One region of the Enterobacter sp. MGH 24 genome, then DNA from elsewhere that is predicted to be linked to it. Evidence: predicted binding sites of a transcription regulator. Region 1 holds the regulator's gene; each other region holds the start of a gene.
What was found. Region 1 encodes Fur, which represses iron uptake genes when iron is present. Its sites were predicted from a motif close to ATAATAATGAGAACNACTATCAA; they were not measured.
Positions count from the first base shown of each region.

Region 2: sodA (superoxide dismutase [Mn]) is a predicted target of Fur. The motif match lies at 3,202-3,224, and genes of this name have one in related genera.
Region 3: exbB (tol-pal system-associated acyl-CoA thioesterase) is a predicted target of Fur. The motif match lies at 2,601-2,623, and genes of this name have one in related genera.
Region 4: zupT (zinc transporter ZupT) is a predicted target of Fur. The motif match lies at 1,829-1,851, and genes of this name have one in related genera.

Region 1 is NZ_KI535657.1:2,743,255-2,747,837, forward strand. Features, by position in the region: gene chiP (chitoporin ChiP) at 1-100, shown strand, start outside; gene chiQ (ChiQ/YbfN family lipoprotein) at 148-474, shown strand; gene fur (ferric iron uptake transcriptional regulator) at 617-1,063, opposite strand; gene fldA (flavodoxin FldA) at 1,355-1,885, opposite strand; gene ybfE (LexA regulated protein) at 2,041-2,328, opposite strand; gene ybfF (esterase) at 2,457-3,230, opposite strand; gene seqA (replication initiation negative regulator SeqA) at 3,414-3,962, shown strand; gene pgm (phosphoglucomutase (alpha-D-glucose-1,6-bisphosphate-dependent)) at 3,987-4,583, shown strand, end outside.
Region 2 is NZ_KI535657.1:1,315,924-1,320,506, forward strand. Features, by position in the region: gene cpxR (envelope stress response regulator transcription factor CpxR) at 1-277, shown strand, start outside; gene cpxA (envelope stress sensor histidine kinase CpxA) at 274-1,647, shown strand; gene yiiM (6-hydroxyaminopurine reductase) at 1,763-2,437, opposite strand; gene sodA (superoxide dismutase [Mn]) at 2,508-3,128, opposite strand; gene L370_RS15545 (helix-turn-helix domain-containing protein) at 3,332-3,880, opposite strand; gene L370_RS15540 (AzlC family ABC transporter permease) at 3,984-4,583, shown strand, end outside.
Region 3 is NZ_KI535657.1:642,647-647,229, reverse strand. Features, by position in the region: gene L370_RS18695 (AraC family transcriptional regulator) at 1-393, shown strand, start outside; gene yghB (DedA family general envelope maintenance protein YghB) at 443-1,102, opposite strand; gene metC (cystathionine beta-lyase) at 1,246-2,433, opposite strand; gene exbB (tol-pal system-associated acyl-CoA thioesterase) at 2,685-3,416, shown strand; gene exbD (TonB system transport protein ExbD) at 3,421-3,846, shown strand; gene L370_RS18720 (hypothetical protein) at 3,889-4,338, opposite strand; gene L370_RS18725 (hypothetical protein) at 4,340-4,583, opposite strand, start outside.
Region 4 is NZ_KI535657.1:676,158-680,740, reverse strand. Features, by position in the region: gene L370_RS18550 (fimbrial-like protein) at 12-566, opposite strand; gene zupT (zinc transporter ZupT) at 1,043-1,816, opposite strand; gene ygiD (4,5-DOPA-extradiol-dioxygenase) at 2,013-2,801, shown strand; gene L370_RS18565 (glutathionylspermidine synthase family protein) at 2,881-4,041, opposite strand; gene L370_RS18570 (DUF1190 family protein) at 4,044-4,583, opposite strand, start outside.

The DNA.
Region 1 (4,583 bases):
CCACTCCGATATCCCGAGCTACGCGGGCGGTTACGGAAACATCTTCCAGGATGAACGTGACGTGAAATTCATGGTTATCGCACCGTTCACCATCTTCTGATGAATTGTCCGGCGGGTTAGCGCCCGCCGGACCGGAGACTGTACATGATGAAAAAAATCGTAACTATCGCGCTGCTGGCGTCAGGTCTGGTGGCATGTGCTCAGACTCAGGCACCCAAAGAAGATTCCCGCCTGAAGGAGGCGTATAGCGCGTGCATCAATACCGCTGAAGGATCGCCAGAGAAGATTGAAGCCTGTCAGAGCGTATTGAATGTGCTGAAGAAAGAGAAAGCGCATGAGCAGTTTGCGACGCAGGAAAATGTCCGCGTGATGGATTACCAGGCCTGTATTCAGGCGCGTAAAACCGGTAACGATCAGGAAGTGGCGAAGCGTTGCGATAAGATCTGGAACGAGATACGCAACAACAATAAATAAGTTGCTTTACGCCCGGTGGCGCTGCGCTTACCGGGCCTACAAAGGTGTCATAGCCCGTAGGCCCGGTAAGCGCAGCGCCACCGGGCATTTTTTTGGCAAAAAAAAAGCCAACCTTGCGGCTGGCTCAGAGTATGAATACTGATTATTTCGCGTCGTGCGCGTGATCGTCTTCGCGGCAATCGCCTTCAGCGCAGTGACCATAAAGGTACAGGCTGTGGTTGGTCAGGCGGATGCCATGACGCGCCGCGATTTCACGCTGGCGTGATTCAATGGAATCATCGCTAAATTCAATGACCTTGCCGCAATCGAGGCAGATCAGGTGATCGTGGTGCTGCTGCTGGGTCAGTTCGAAAACAGATTTACCGCCTTCGAAATTATGACGGGTAACAATGCCCGCGTCATCAAACTGGTTCAGCACGCGATAGACGGTAGCCAGCCCAATCTCTTCACCCATGTCGATAAGACGTTTATAAAGGTCTTCCGCACTGACATGGTGATTGTCTGGACCCTGAAGCACTTCAAGGATTTTTAACCGAGGAAGCGTAACTTTCAGGCCAGCCTTCTTTAATGCGGTATTGTTGTCAGTCATGCGGAATCTGTCCTGTTGCTAAACGATTCACTTCTGTAGGAAGTGACAGAAAATGCACCTGGGATAATGTGTCTCATTATAGAACTGCCATGGCTAAATGAAAACTGCAAGTCTCAGGCAAAATATGCTTATAAAAATGGGGTATCACCAACAAACTTGCTCAATGGAAAACCACATTTTATCAGGGAGACATTGTACAGGTCTGGGCGAAAAAGTTAAAAGATTGTAGCGATTAATTTAATCGGTTTGACCTGGAGCACGGGCGCAGCCGCCGCTGCGCCGCGATAAAAATCAGGCGTTCAGAATATCGTCCAGGTGCAGTTCCTCACGGATCTGCTTAACCCACTTCTCAACGCGCTCGACAGTCAGTTCTGGCTGACGGTCTTCGTCGATGGCCAGACCCACGAAGTGATCGTCATCGGCCAGGCCTTTAGACGCTTCGAAGTGGTAACCGGCAGTTGGCCAGTGGCCGACGATCACTGCGCCATTCGGCTCAATGATGTCGCGGATAGTACCCAGCGCGTCACAGAAGTACTCAGCGTAGTCTTCCTGATCGCCGCAGCCAAACAGGGCCACCAGCTTACCGTTGAAGTCCACTTCTTCCAGGGTCGGGAAGAAATCATCCCAGTCGCACTGGGCTTCACCGTAGTACCAGGTAGGAATACCCAGCAGCAGAATGTCATAGCCTTCCAGATCTTCTTTGCTGCTCTTGGCGATGTCATGCACATCAGCAACGTCTTTACCGAGCTGTTTTTGAATGTTTTTTGCGATATTTTCGGTATTGCCGGTATCACTGCCAAAGAAAATGCCGATGATTGCCATGAGTAAAATAACCTCTTGAAACTTAATAGTATGGTGGCGCAATTCGGCCACGGATAAGGGCAATAATAGCAGAACTGGCAACCCTGCGGAAACAGCTATCGCGCAGGACTGCACTCTGTGCTACATGAAAAGGGCGATAAAGGGAATTTTCAGACTTATGCCTGGCTGCGTAACGTCTCAAGCTGGGCGATCAACATCTCTTCAATGAGTTCGCTGCGGCTGATATTTCGCGCGTCAGCCAGCTCGTTCAGTGCATCGACGGCGTCGGCGTTAAGCTTCAGTTCGACACGCTTAAGCCCACGATTTTTATCGCGTTTAAGCTGGTTGCGTTTATTGATACGCAGCTGTTCATCGCGCGAAAGCGGATTCGTCTTGGGTCGTCCCGGGCGACGCTCATTCGCGAACAGATCTAGTGTCGTACGGTCCGTTTGTTCTTTGGCCATGATTCTGAGACTTCGGGGGAAACACGCCGCCCTGCTAATGCCCGGGCGATAAGCGCGCCATCATACATCACCAAAAACGGCACGCCAACGACTGGAAGCCCGCAGCCTTCCAGTCGCTTTCTTTTTAATCAATTTGCAGTATCAGCGAGATAGCGGCGAATGGCGCGCAGTACGGCATCCGGTTTTTCCGCATGCACCCAGTGCCCGGCGCCGGCAATCACGTGGGCGCGAGCCTGCGGGAATTGGGCCAGCAGCGTGTCGCGGTACGCGTCGGTTACGTAAGGAGAGTTACCGCCACGAATGAAGAGGGTAGGGTGTGGCCAGGCAGGTACCGTTTCCCAGCCCACGATATTGTTGTACTGGTCCCAGAGCACCGGCACGTTAAAACGCCATTGCCCGTCAACAAACGACTTCAGCAGGAACTGCACGACGCCTTCTTCATCAAGATGCTCACGCATGACGGCAGCCGCCTGTTGACGTGTCGCGACACCCGCTTCTGTGACCGCATTAATGGCGGCAAAAATCTCGTCATGACGACGGACGTCATAATCCACGGGCGCGACGTCAATCACCACCAGGCCGCTAATACGGTCCGGGGCCAGTGCCGTCAGGGCCATCACCGCTTTGCCACCCATGGAATGTCCGATCAGCGTTACCTTCTGCAGGCTATGTGCATCCAGCGTATCCAGCAGATCCTGCGCCATCGCCGCGTAGGTCATCTCGTCGGAACGCCCGGAAAGACCGTGATTGCGCATATCGACCTGTAAAATATCGTGGTCGGTAACCAGATCGCGCGCCAGCACGCCCAGGTTATCCAGACTGCCAAAAAGCCCGTGAACGAGTACGATGGGAGAATTATTGTTCGGCGATTGTGCAGTTTGCGCTCGGGTATTCAATTTCATGGCAAAGTTCTTTTTTTACGTATGTCAGGTTAGGGTATCATGTTGACCATTCTGCCGCCCGGCTGCAAGGTTCCAGTTTAATCTGACTTTTGCTGCCAACCAGGTTTGACGCTATCCGCTGTTGGGATTTGACCTTATAATCCCAATGACTTGTATTCAGATAAGAAATCGCACTGGATTAAGATGAAAACAATCGAAGTTGATGACGAACTCTATCAGTATATTGCCAGCCAGACGCGGCATATCGGGGAGAGCGCGTCCGACATTTTACGGCGCATGCTTAAAATTTCCGCCGCTGCACAGCCTGCTACCCCAGTCACCAAAGATGTCGTGTCTCAGCCGAGCGTTGTTGCGCAAGCAAAACCTGCCGTGACGCCGGCAAAAGATAAAGTGCGCGCGATGCGCGAGCTGCTGCTCTCCGATGAATACGCGGAGCAGAAAAAGGCGGTTAACCGCTTTATGCTGGTGCTGTCTACACTTTATTCACTGGATAACAAAGCGTTTGCTGAAGCGACCGAGTCGCTTCACGGCCGTACTCGCGTCTATTTCGCGGGCGACGAGCAGACGCTGCTGCAAAATGGCAATCAAACCAAACCTAAACATGTTCCTGGCACCCCATACTGGGTGATCACCAATACCAATACGGGCCGCAAGTGCAGCATGATTGAACACATCATGCAGTCCATGCAGTTCCCGGCGGAATTGATTGAAAAGGTTTGCGGTACAATTTAACCCTTGCATCAGAAGGACCCGGTAATGGCAAATCACAGCCGTGCAGGCCAACCTGCACAACAAAGCGATTTGATTAACGTCGCTCAGCTGACCGCGCAGTATTACGTGCTGAAACCGGTCGTGGGCAACGCAGAACACGCAGTGAAGTTTGGTACATCCGGTCACCGCGGCAGCGCGGCGCGCCACAGCTTTAACGAACCGCACATTCTGGCTATTGCTCAGGCCATCGCGGAAGAGCGCGCTAAAAACGGCGTTACCGGTCCGTGCTACGTGGGGAAAGATACCCATGCCCTGTCTGAACCGGCGTTCATCTCTGTGGTGAAAGTGCTGGCGGCAAACGGCGTTGATGTGATTGTTCAGGAGAATAACGGCTTCACCCCAACGCCTGCGGTCTCTAACGCCATCCTGGTGCACAACAAAAAAGGTGGCGCGCTGGCTGACGGTATCGTTATCACGCCATCCCACAACCCGCCGGAAGACGGTGGTATCAAATACAACCCGCCTAATGGTGGCCCGGCCGACACTAACGTCACAAAAGTGGTGGAAGATCGTGCGAACGCCTTGCTGGCTGACGGTCTGAAAGGCGTGAAGCGCATCTCTCTGGATGCTGCCATGGCGTCC
Region 2 (4,583 bases), 1.4 Mb from region 1:
GAACCCGGGCCGTCAGGAAGCGAGCTTTGATGGCCAGACGCTGGAACTGACCGGCACGGAGTTCACCCTGCTGTATCTGCTGGCGCAGCACCTCGGCCAGGTGGTATCGCGTGAACACTTAAGTCAGGAAGTGCTGGGCAAACGTCTGACCCCGTTTGACCGCGCCATCGACATGCACATCTCTAACCTGCGCCGTAAGCTGCCGGAGCGTAAAGACGGTCATCCATGGTTTAAAACCCTGCGTGGTCGCGGTTATCTGATGGTTTCCGCTTCATGATAGGAAGCTTAACCGCCCGCATCTTCGCCATCTTCTGGCTGACGCTGGCACTGGTTTTAATGCTCGTACTGATGTTGCCAAAACTCGACTCACGCCAGATGACGGAGCTTCTCGACAGCGAGCAACGTCAGGGCGTGATGATCGAGCAGCACGTCGAAGCCGAGCTGGCAAACGATCCGCCGAACGATTTAATGTGGTGGCGCAGGCTGTTTCGCGCTATCGACAAGTGGGCGCCGCCCGGACAACGCCTGCTGCTGGTGACCAGCGAAGGCCGCGTCATTGGGGCCGATCGCAATGAAATGCAGATTATCCGCAACTTTATTGGCCAGGCGGATAACGCCGATCATCCCCAGAAGAAGAAATATGGCCGCGTAGAGATGGTGGGGCCTTTCTCCGTCAGGGACGGGGAGGATAATTATCAGCTCTACCTGATCCGTCCGGCGAGCAACTCCCAGTCTGATTTTATCAACCTGCTGTTTGACCGCCCTCTCCTGCTGCTGATTGTCACCATGCTGGTCAGCTCGCCGCTGCTGTTATGGCTGGCGTGGAGCCTGGCAAAACCGGCGCGTAAGCTGAAGAATGCCGCCGATGAGGTGGCGCAGGGTAACCTGCGACAACACCCTGAACTGGAATCCGGGCCGCAGGAGTTCCTGGCCGCCGGAACCAGTTTTAACCAGATGGTGAGCGCGCTCGATCGCATGATGACGGCCCAGCAACGTTTACTGTCGGATATCTCCCACGAGCTGCGTACCCCGCTTACGCGCTTGCAGCTTGGCACCGCGCTGCTGCGCCGCCGCAGCGGTGAGAGCAAAGAGCTGGAGCGCATTGAGACGGAAGCGCATCGCCTGGACAGCATGATCAACGATCTGCTGGTGATGTCGCGCAATCAGCAGAAAAACGCGCTGGTCAGCGAAACGGTGAAAGCCAACCACCTGTGGCATGAGGTGCTGGACAACGCGGCGTTCGAAGCGGAACAGATGGGTAAATCCTTCACCGTCAACTTCCCGCCGGGCCCGTGGCCGCTGTACGGTAACCCTAACACGCTGGAAAGCGCGCTGGAGAATATCGTGCGTAACGCCCTGCGCTACTCGCATACGAAGATTGAGGTGGCGTTTTCGGTGGATAAAGACGGGATTACGGTCATTGTCGATGACGACGGTCCTGGCGTCAGCCCGGAAGATCGCGAGCAGATTTTCCGTCCGTTCTATCGTACCGATGAGGCACGCGACCGGGAATCGGGCGGTACCGGACTGGGTCTGGCGATTGTTGAAACCGCCATGCAGCAGCACCGCGGATGGGTGAAAGCCGACGATAGCCCGCTGGGCGGGTTGCGGTTAACGCTGTGGCTACCGTTGTACAAGCGTTCGTAGTTCTCTGGCACCGTATTGTAGGCCCGGTAAGCGCAGCGCCACCGGGCAATAACAGCGCAGAGGCAAAAATGCCGGGTGGCGGCTTCGCCTTACCCGGCCTACACTCTTCCGTGGGCTATTTCCCCCACAATCTCCGAGAATTATCCTCGATCTTGCTGCTTAAACGCCGCTTCTGCATCGTTCTGGTCCAGCTGGTCGATAACCCCGCCGCCGACAGCAGGCGGTGATACTGTTCGTCATCAAACGGCATATGCCAGGCAATGGCGCCGGCGTCATAAACAGACACATCGCTCAGGCGCGACGCCAGCTCAAGCGGCGCGTCCGCTGAAACCTGCCCAGCCAGCACCACGCGGTACAGCCAGCCGGTTTTGCCCGCGTTTTGCAGCTGGGCAGACATATCCTGAATGCCGAAATGGTAGTTGAGCTTGAAGCACGGCGAGCGCGGCTGCGTCACCTGAATCAGGGCATCGCCCCAGCGATAGATATCACCGATAAACACGTTCTTTTCGGTGAGCCCTTCGGTGGAAAGATTCTCGCCAAACGCGGGGGCGACGAAGAGGTACGCCTGCTCGGGAAACTCGGTTCTCCAGTGCTGATAGTGTTCGCGAGGATAGTGGCACAGCGCGCGCTCGGGCCCGCCGTGGATTTTCTTTTCGGCCTGCTCGTCACCCGCAAGCCCGAGGTCGGTTAACGTCAGCTCACCGTCGACCTGAATTTTGGCGATGGCACTCGGGCGGCTGCCGTCGTACTCCCTTACCTTGCCTGTAAATACATTCACCGGATAATGCATCGCTGCTCCTTTCTGCAGATACAAAAAAAGCGAGTCATAAGACTCGCTTCTCACAGGCGTCAATGCAACCTTATTTTTTAGCGGCGAAACGTGCTGCTGCTTCGTCCCAGTTCACCACGTCCCAGAAGGCTTTGATGTAGTCCGGGCGACGGTTCTGGAATTTCAGGTAGTAAGCGTGTTCCCATACGTCCAGACCCAGGATTGGGAAGCCGGATGCGCCAGAGATCGCTTCACCCATCAGCGGGGAGTCCTGGTTAGCAGTAGAAACCACCGCCAGCTTGTCGCCTTTCAGAACCAGCCACGCCCAGCCAGAGCCGAAACGGGTTGCAGCAGCTTTTTCGAATTCCGCTTTGAAGTTGTCAACGGAACCGAAGTCGCGCTCGATAGCCGCTTTCAGGTCGCCCTGCAGGGTGGTACCGGTTTTCAGGCCTTTCCAGAACAGGCTGTGGTTAGCGTGGCCGCCAGCGTTGTTACGCAGAACGGTTTTCTTGTCCGCTGGCAGCTGGTCCAGCTTGGTGATCAGCTCTTCAGCAGACAGGTTAGCGAACTCAGGCAGGCTTTCCAGCGCGGCGTTCGCGTTGTTCACATAGGTCTGGTGGTGTTTAGTGTGATGGATTTCCATCGTCTGCTTGTCGAAATGCGGTTCCAGTGCGTCGTAGGCATACGGCAGGGATGGCAGTGTATAACTCATAATCCTCTCCATTATTGTCGGGCGGCACAGCTGTTAATGCCGCGTAAGCAGTTGGTTCATTATAGTTAATTAAATGATATTGAAAATGATTATCAATGCCGTAGTTTTTATAAGGTTATTCACATTCTGACAAAAGCCAAAATGGGTAATTCACTCAGGAGGTTAACGGAGGATACTGCCGCGATGACGGCAGCATTGTTGGGTTAGTTTTGTTCCGCCACCAGCAGCGCGTACGTGTCTGGCTCCAGGGCCTTAAAGATGTGCGGCTGGTCGGCGGGGTAACAGATGTAATCCCCTGCGCCGAGCTCTTCCGCCGCGTCAAGCAGGCCGACCAGCGCCCGTCCCTGCGTCACAATAATATGCTCAACCGAGCCCGGCGGATGCGGCTGAGAAATACGATCTGCGCCCGGCTGGGTCATCAGAAGATAGACATCGCGGCGCGCGCCGGGGGGGCATGCTGCCAGTAAAATAGCCTCGTAATTAGCCTGCCCGGCAACCACTTTCGTCCCTTCACCACGGCGGATCAACTGCGTAGTCGGCAGCTGCGGCTCTAGCAGGCGGGCGAAAGGAATATCCAGCGCCACGCAAAGCGACCACAGCGTTTCCAGGCTAGGGTTACCGTTGCCGGACTCCAGCTGGGAAAGGGTGGATTTTGCGATCCCGGCACGGCGGGCAATTTCCGCCAGTGAAAGCCCGGTTCGCAGGCGTTCCCGCACCAGACTTTTGGCGATCAGGCTGATCGGCTGCGTCATATAACGGCCTCTTTGTTCTATAAATCGAACGAATCGTTCATCTTGAAAAACACATCTGTTGCGTTCATTATAATGGATACACGTTCGTTATGGCTAAAAATGTATGAAGCATCATCTCTCTTGCCTGAAAGGCGACACCATAAAAGCAATCATCCTGGTCTGCCTCGCGGTCGGCGTGGTCGGAATGTCATACGGCTCCCTGGCGATGGCCTACGGTTTCCCGGTCTGGGTACCGTTTGTACTCTCCATCACCGTACTCGCGGGCGCGTCAGAGTTTATGTTTATCGGCATTGTAGCAAGCGGCGGTAACCCGCTGGCGGCCGCAGCCGCGGGGTTGCTGGTCAACGCGCGGCACGTTCCGTTTGGCGTGACGGTGCGTGAGCTGGTGGGTAAGCGCGGTCTGAGCCTGTTGGGCTGCCACATCATGAACGACGAAAGCGTGGTGTTTGGCCTGTCGCAAAAAACCGCCGAGCAGCGTAAGGCCGCCTACTGGCTGTGCGGCTTAGGCGTCGCCATCGTTTGGCCGCTCGGTGCGCTGCTGGGCGCAATGGTTGGCAAACTGTTACCTGACCCGGAAACCATCGGCCTGGACGCGGTATTTCCGGCCATATTGCTGGCGCTGGTGGTTCCCGCATTTAAAAACCGTACCACGCTGATCCGCGCCTGCAGCGGGGCCGCGCTTTCACTGGCTGCCGTGCCGTTT
Region 3 (4,583 bases), 2.1 Mb from region 1:
CATGTGCTGCTGGGCCCGGGGGGCGGGGCGTTACTGGCTCTGGTGAGTCGACAGACCCACTTCAGCCTGATAAGCCGCGTGCTCAAGCGTATCGAAAGCCAGTACACGGAAAATCTCAGCGTCGACCAGCTGGCGGCGGAAGCGAACATGAGCGTCTCGGCGTTTCACCATAATTTTAAATCGGTGACCAGCACCTCGCCGCTGCAGTACCTCAAAACCTACCGGCTGCATAAGGCGCGGATGCTGATGATCCACGACGGCATGAAGGCCAGCGCGGCGGCAATGCGGGTGGGTTACGAAAGCGCGTCGCAGTTCAGTCGGGAGTTTAAGCGCTATTTCGGCGTCACGCCGGGGGAAGATGCATCACGCATCCGAACCATGCAGGGCACCTGACGGGAAACGTAGGCCGGGTAAGGCGTAGCCGCCACCCGGCTTTGTTGAATTATGCGCTGCAGTACTTCTTCTTAATCACTACCGCAATAGTCCCTACCAGTCCCGCGACCAGCAGGAACATCGGCAGCACCATCAGGAAGGTCATCACCTGGTCTTCGTGGTGTTTCACAAAGGGGATCATATTCAGCGCGTAGCCGAGCGTGGTGACCACCCCCACCCACAGCAGGGCGCTCAGCCAGTTAAAGAACTGGAAGCGGCGGTTCGACAGACCGGAAATGCCCGCCATCGTAGGCAGAAGCGTGCGAACGAACGCCAGGAAACGCCCGGCTAGCAGCGCCAGCAGGCCGTGTCGGTCAAACATGCAGGTCGCACGCTGATGATATTTATGCGGCAGCTGCGCCAGCCAGCCTTTCACGACGCGAGTATTGCCCAGCCAGCGGCCCTGCAGATAGCTCAGCCAGCAGCCCAGGCTGGCGGCGGAGGTGAGAATAACCATCGTGGGCGTGAAGTCCATAACGCCTTTGCCGATTAACGCCCCGGCCAGTAAAAGCAGGCTGTCACCGGGAAGAAATGAGGCTGGCAGTAATCCATTTTCCAGAAACAGCGTTGCGAACATCACGAGATAGACGATACCGACGACGTGAGGATCCGCCAGCGCGGCAAAGTCGTGTTGCCAGAGCGCCGCGATAATATCTTGAATAACAGCCATGGACTTTCCTGTGGAACAGCAGATATAGCGCTATTGTACTCCCTTATTCGTCCTTCGGGTTTGATCCCGGGCGCAACTCATGCAGACTTTTCTGCTTGCGGTGTCCACAAAAGCGTCCAGGGAGTACATTTTCAGCCAGCACTCTACACGATACGCTCGAACCCTGCTGCTAAATCGGCAATCAGATCGTCAACATTTTCTAAACCGATATGCAGTCGAATCAGGGTGCCGCTGAAGTCCACTTCACCGCCTGGGCGCAAAGCTGCAACCTGTTCCGGCTGGTTAGGCAGGATCAGGGATTCAAAACCGCCCCAGGAGTAGGCCATGCTGAAGAGGGTAAAATTATCCAGATAGCTCGCCAGCTCGTCGTTGTTCAGCCGTTTTTTCAGCACGAACGAGAACAGGCCGCTGCTGCCCGTAAAGTCACGTTGCCAGAATTCGTGGCCTTTACTGCCCGGTAGCGCGGGGTGATTAACGCGCTCAACCAGCGGATGCTGCGCCAGCCATTCGGCCACCTTCAGGCTGCTTTCATGGTGCTGACGCAGGCGAACGCCCAGCGTGCGAAGTCCGCGGCTGGTCATGTAGGCCGTATCTGCGTCCACCATCTGGCCCATCAGGTAGGCATTTTCTCGCAGCTGATCCCAGCAGCGCGCGTTGGAGACCGCGGTTCCAATCATGCCGTCAGAGTGGCCAATCAGGTATTTCGTCGCCGCCTGAATCGAGATATCAATATCGAACTCCAGGGCTTTAAACAGCACGCCTGCCGCCCAGGTGTTATCGATCATGATGATGGCATCCGGCGCTTTGCTGCGTACGGCCTTCACGATAGCCGGCACGTCGTGAACTTCCATGGTGAGCGACCCCGGAGATTCCAGGAACACGATGCGGGTGTTTGGCTGAATAAGTTCGGCAATGCCTTCACCAATCAGCGGGTCGAACCAGCCGGTCGTTACGCCGAGCTTGCTGAGAATTTTGGTGCAGAAGTCCTGGCTGGGCTCATAGGCGGTGTTGGTCATCAGGATATGATCGCCCTGTTCCACAAACGCCAGAATCGTGTTGGCGACCGCAGCCGCCCCGCACGGGAACAGCGCGCAGCCCGCGCCGCCTTCCAGCTCGCACATCGCTTCCTGCAAAGAAAAATGGGTTAGCGTGCCGCGACGGCCATAAAACAGCCCGCCTTTCGCGCGGTTGCGCGTGGCGATTTTTTTCTCCTCAACGGTATCAAACACCAGCGAGGAGGCGCGTTGAATCACGCTGTTGACCGATCCCTGAGTATATTTTTTGCTGCGTCCTGCCTGTACCAGCGTGGTATCAAGATGCTTCTTTGTCATGTTCGCTAACCCTGTCTTTATACGTCTGGACGTCCAGACTACCACGATTGGAAAAAACTGCACCCGGAGGCTTATCGAATAAGCAGAAAATATTAGCAAAAATTCGCATAAGAAATTTTTACTGCGTAAGCGCAAGGAAAGTGAGCGAAAATTACGGCACCATGCAAATACTAATGAGAACTACTATCAATTCGACGACGTTTTGATATTATTACGCTCAGATTTTGTGATTTGCGTCCTGGAGATACAGAGTGGGTAATAATTTGATGCAGACGGATCTCTCCGTTTGGGGCATGTATCAGCATGCTGACATCGTGGTTAAGATTGTGATGATCGGCCTGATTCTGGCGTCCGTTGTCACCTGGGCTATCTTCTTCAGCAAAAGCGCCGAGCTGCTTTCGCAGAAGCGTCGCCTTAAGCGGGAACAGCAGCAGCTGGCTGAAGCCCGCTCTCTGGATCAGGCTTCTGACATGACCTCATCCTTCCACGCGAAAAGCCTGACCACCCTGTTAGTGAATGAAGCTCAGAACGAGCTGGAACTCTCCGCTGGCAGTGAAGATAACGAAGGCATCAAAGAGCGTACCGGTTTCCGCCTGGAGCGTCGCGTTGCGGCCGTGGGCCGACACATGGGACGCGGCAACGGTTATCTGGCGACCATCGGTGCGATCTCGCCGTTTATCGGTCTTTTCGGTACGGTCTGGGGCATCATGAACAGCTTTATTGGTATCGCGCAGACCCAAACCACCAACCTGGCGGTTGTGGCGCCGGGTATCGCGGAAGCGCTGCTGGCAACGGCGATTGGTCTTGTTGCTGCGATCCCAGCGGTCGTAATCTACAACATTTTCGCGCGTATGATTGGCAGCTATAAAGCCACGCTGGGTGACGTTGCCGCGCAGGTTCTGCTGCTGCAAAGTCGCGATCTCGACCTGAATGCCAGCTCGGTTAAGCCGGTGCATGCGGCGTCCAAACTGCGCGCAGGTTAATGCTATGGCGATGCGTCTGAACGAAAATCTGGACGATAACGGCGAAATGCATGAAATTAACGTGACGCCGTTTATCGACGTTATGCTGGTTCTGCTGATTATCTTCATGGTGGCTGCGCCGCTGGCGACGGTGGATGTGAAGGTGAATTTGCCTGCCTCTTCCAGCCAGCCCCAGCCGCGCCCGGAGAAGCCTGTCTACCTGTCGGTGAAGGCGGATAAATCCATGTTCCTCGGGAACGACCCGGTGACGGCAGACTCAGTCATCCCGGCGCTGGAGCAGCTTACCGGCGGTAAGAAAGACACCACGGTCTTCTTCCGTGCGGATAAAACCGTTGATTATGAAACCATGATGAAGGTAATGGACACGCTGCATCAGGCGGGTTACCTGAAGATTGGGCTGGTCGGCGAAGAGAAAGCGGCCTCGAAATGATAAAGAAGCTGGCGAAAGCCGGCTTTTTTTATGCCTGTCGGTTTATGCGTTTTTACTCTCCGTCTGTGCGGTAGAGGGGGTGGCCAGCGCGTCCTCATCAAGCGCCACACAGGTGACGTTAGAAGTACGGTACTCGCCGTCTGACAGTTTACGCGTCAGGCGCAGGGTGGCGATTTCTCTGGCAAGCAGATACTGGTAATTGGCCTCAAGACGTCCGAGAAGCTTCTCTTTCAGTTCTGGCCGCTGTTCCATGATGGCGTTCATCACGGCACCGTAAATTTCTTCTTTGACCTGTAGCGGATAAATTTCACGGCGATTCTGCCATTTCAGACGAACCAGCGTCGCCGGGATCGATACCAGGTCTTGCGTAATACGCGTCATCTCGTCATTTTTAGTGTTTCTCAGCGCGTCGAGATTTTGCTTTAAGATAAATTGATCGCTTTTTTTATCATCTAAAGTCAAATAAACGTCGTTGTTTTTAACTTCTTTCACGTTAATCTTCCCCCAGGCTATAAAAAATAGGGTTGTTTTTTTCGCGCGTAATTAAATTAAGCCAAATTTCATTGCCCGCTTCATTAATTTCTTCGGTTTTCTCTGCCAATATTTGACTTAGTTTCTGGGCATCTATTTCGCCCTCGGCCTGCAGATCATTCAGCAGGTGGACAAAGGCTTCAATTTTTATGGCGCGAAATAAGCGGTCTTTTATATGGCGATCGTGCTCTTCCAGCAACATATTT
Region 4 (4,583 bases), 2.1 Mb from region 1:
TATCTAATCGATTACTCGTAGTCCAGCACGTAGTTAACATCCGTGGTGACGTTACCGGCGGTTGCTGTCATGGTTGGAGATTCCATGCGTGCTTTGAAATTCAGCACCTGATAAGAATTATCCGCCACCAGATCAACCGGCTGTTTAACACCCATGACCACGTTTTCGCGGCCTTCAGTCAGCAGACGGACACCCACGTTCGTGGCGCCGCCGTAGTTACCTTCCGCGGTGTTTTTCAGCAGGTTAGTGGTTGCATCTGCGTTGGCAGAGGTGAACGTCACGTTGGCTTTTGTGATGGTGTTCGTGCCATCTGTCAGGGTGCAATCCTGCAGGTGGATCTGCACATCTACCGGCAGTGAGGTTTTACCACCGTTCAGTGCGGAATCAGCCACTTCACCGAGATTGACGGTCTGGTTTTCATCGCCCGGAGCGATAGAGCATGGCGCGGTGATAACAATGCCTTCAAACGCAATTTTACCGTGGCCAGCATCAGCAGCAGAGGCGTTGAACGCGGCGCCAGACATCAGAGCGGTAGTGACAACAGCTAACAGTGTTTTATTCAACATGAAATATAATCCTTTACGATATTAAAAAATTTGCTTGCCAGAATCATCACGCAGGCTGGTTAGTCGCGCGATATGAGAAGATCACTCTTCGTCAATATGTATTGCGAAAAGAACGTTATCATGCAGAACAAACGAAGTTCCTTTTAGTTATACTAAAGGGCATTTTTATTAAAATTTTTGTTATTTATACAGGTGATGAATTAGGGTAGGGTGATGAAGAAATGAACGCGTGAAGTAAGTATTTTCTGAAAGTTGTTCGCTGGAATGTTTTTTCGCTGTTTGCCGTTTAAGGAAGGGTGTTATTATTTTTCTTCAGGGGAAAGTGACGGTAAATATAATTTTACTTATATGTAAGTGTATTTTACGGAGTAATAATTAAAATAATCAGTGCTGAATATTATTCGCTCCTATACAGGCATGATTCTTGACATAAAAACTTACACCTTTGAAGCATCGCCCCAAAGGTGTATATCCTGTCAGCCTATTCCCGCCGTCTGGAGTAACACCAGACTCAACCCCATGACCGACATTCCGCACAGCACGCCATAGCTGGGGTTGTTATTCGGATCGATCTCTTTCGCAAGCGGCATTAGCTCATCGACGGAGAGCGCAACCATGATCCCGGCAACCGCAGCCATAATGGCAGCCATCAAAACAGGGGAGACCAGACTTCCCAGGATTAACCACGCCAGCACGCCTCCAAGAATTTCGGCCATCCCGGAAATACCCGCCCAGAACACCGCGGTGCGTTTCGAGCCCGTGGCGGCATACACCGGTCCGGCAACGGCCAGTCCTTCAGGAATATTGTGTAAGGCGACCGCCAGCGCGATACCAAAACCCATCTCAAGATTGCTGCTGGCCGTTACGTAAGTCGCTACCCCCTCAGGGAAATTATGCAGGCTGATGCCAAGCGTCAACAGTATCGCCGTTCGCTTGATATTGCGCGGCATGGACGCCACGTTCTTCTGCATTAAATCCTGCGGATGCGCGTGTGGTAACATCCTGTCGAGGGCAAAATATCCCAGCAGGCCAAAGACAAACATGCCGTAACCCAGTAGCGGAGACATGCCTTCTGTGCCCAGTGCGGCAGGCAGCATCTCCATCAGGGAGATGAGCAGCATGATCCCGGCAGCAAAGCCCAGTGAGAAGGCCAGAACGCGGTTAGAGGGCTTTTGGCCGAGCACGCCGAGGAGTGCACCGATAAAGGTCGCGGCGCCCGCCAGTATGGTCAGGATCAAGGGGACTGACATGCATTGCTCCTTATGATAATGATTCTCATTAATATAAATGATTCATTTCTGGCAAAGCGAGGGGGGAACCCCGGCTTTACACATTCCTTACATTCAAATTTCCTGATGATGATCTTCACGCTTATCTGCGTTCATCTTTGCCACATTGCGCGTAATGTAGCACCATTAAATTGACACCTTCTGTAAGGATATCACCATGACTTCTTCCCGTATGCCAGCCCTGTTTTTAGGCCACGGTAGCCCAATGAACGTTCTGGAAGACAATGTCTATACCCGTGCCTGGCGTCAACTGGGCGAGACGTTGCCGCGCCCGAAAGCGATCGTGGTGGTGTCTGCGCACTGGTTTACCCGAGGGACGGGCGTGACCGCCATGGAAGCGCCTAAAACCATTCATGATTTTGGCGGCTTCCCGCAGGCGCTTTACGACACGCATTATCCGGCCCCCGGCTCGCCTGAGCTGGCACAAAAGCTGGTAGATTTGCTGGCACCTGTCCCTGTAACGCTGGATAAAGAAGCCTGGGGTTTTGACCATGGCTCGTGGGGCGTGCTGATTAAAATGTATCCTGATGCGGATATCCCAATGGTGCAGTTGAGCATCGACAGCACCAAACCGGCCGCCTGGCATCTGGAGATGGGCCGCAAGCTGGCAACCCTGCGTGATGAAGGCATCATGCTGGTGGCGAGCGGTAACGTGGTGCATAACCTGCGTACCGCACGCTGGCACGGTGAGAACACGCCATACCCGTGGGCGACCTCATTTAACGACTACGTCAAAGCCAACCTGACGTGGCAAGGTCCGGCTGAGGCGCATCCGCTGGTGAACTATCTGGATCATGAGGGTGGTTCGCTCTCTAACCCGACGCCGGAGCACTTTCTGCCGCTGCTGTACGTTCTCGGTGCGTGGGATGGTCAGGAGCCGGTGACGACCCCGGTCGACGGTATTGAGATGGGGAGTTTGAGTATGCTGTCGGTGCAGGTAGGGTGAAAACATGCCCGGTGGCGCTACGCTTACCAGGCCTACAAAACCGTAGGCCGGGTCAGGCGAAGCCGCCACCCGGCAGAACTTACTCCACGAAAATATGCGGATAAAACCGTGACAGATCCTGCGTTATCAGCGCGCGATCTTCGCGAATGCCAATCCCGGCCGGCCGATCGTTGATGAGCCAGCTGCCAATCAGGGTATAGCTGTCGCCAAACTTCGGCAGTTGCCAGAACGCCTGGACGATCATCCCTTCTTCACCGTACGGCCCTTCAACCGCTTCCAGCGTCTTACCGTTTTCGATAATCGAGACGTTTGCGCCTTCGCGGGAGAAGATCGGCTTAACGACGTACTTCTCCATTTGCGGGTAATTATCTTCCGCAAAATACGCTGGCAGCAGGTTCGGGTGGTTAGGGAACATCTCCCACAGCATCGGCAGCAGGGCTTTGTTAGAGATAATGCTCTTCCAGGCCGGCTCCAGCCAGCGCACGCCAGCATCTTCCAGCTTGGTGGAGAACATCTCGCGCAGCATGTATTCCCACGGGTAGAGCTTGAACAGGTTGCTGATCACCTGGTCCTGCATATCCGTAAACTGACCTTTTTCACCCAGGCCGATATCCTCGATATAGAGGAACTCGGTCGCCACTTCCGCTTCTGCAGCACAGTCCTGCAGATACTGAACCGTGCCACGGTCTTCTTCCGTGTCGCGGCAGCAGGCGAGATGCAGCAGGTTGAAGCCATGCTGTTCACGCAGCTCGGCAAAACGCTCAATCAGCTTTTCCTGCAGGCTGTTAAACTGGTCGCTGCCTTCCGGCAGGTTTCCGGCACTGGCCTGGTCTTCCAGCCAGATCCACTGGAAGAACGCCGCTTCGTACAGGGAGGTTGGCGTATCGGCGTTGTTTTCCAGAAGCTTCGGTTCACCTTTGCCGTCCCACGCCAGATCCAGGCGAGAGTAAAGCGAAGGCTGATTCGTTTTCCAAGACTGGCGCACAAAGCTCCAGGTGTGTTTTGGAATGCGGAACTTTGCCATCAGCTCGTCGCTGTCGATGACCTTTTCCACGACCTTCAGGCACATCTGGTGCAGCTCGGCCGTTACCTCTTCCAGTTTTTCCACCTGGGCCAGCGTAAGCTTGTAATAGGCGTCTTCACACCAGTACGGCTCGCCGTACATGGTGTGGAAGTTAAAACCGTACTCGGTGGCTTTTTCGCGCCAGTCCGGGCGCTCGGTGATACTGACTCGTTCCATGATCAGCCGCCCATTGAGCGAGTAGAGGAGGTGCCTGTCGCACTGCGCTGCATGCTGGTCTGCTTCGCCACAGATTCACCAAACCCGCCGCGGGTGATGGTGCTGGTCGTTGCTGGCTTTGGCGCCATCGCCGTTTTCGGAACGGTCACGGTGCGGCCAGGGGTTGCTGCGCCGTAGCCTTTGCCGCTGGCATCGGTATATTGACCGTAAGCCGGGCTGGCCGGGTTTTTCGAGCTAAACAGCGGCTGCTGCTGGTAGCCCGCACCGCCGCCCATCAGACGACCCATCATGTAGCCTGCCATCAGCGGCATCCAGAAGCTGCCGCTGGACTGCGCCTGCGCCTGATTTTCAGGTGCGGTGCCAGCCTGAGCCGGTGCCTGCTGGCACTGACCTTCACCAAACTCCGCCACGCAGTCTTCGCGTGAGGCATATTTCGGCGCGGTGCGTTCCGCTTCTTTCAGCGCGCTGGTGTAGGCCGTTTTACATTCGGCGGCTTTGCCGGTTGCGGCAGAGCAGTCGTCCGCGTTCTGATACAGCGAAAC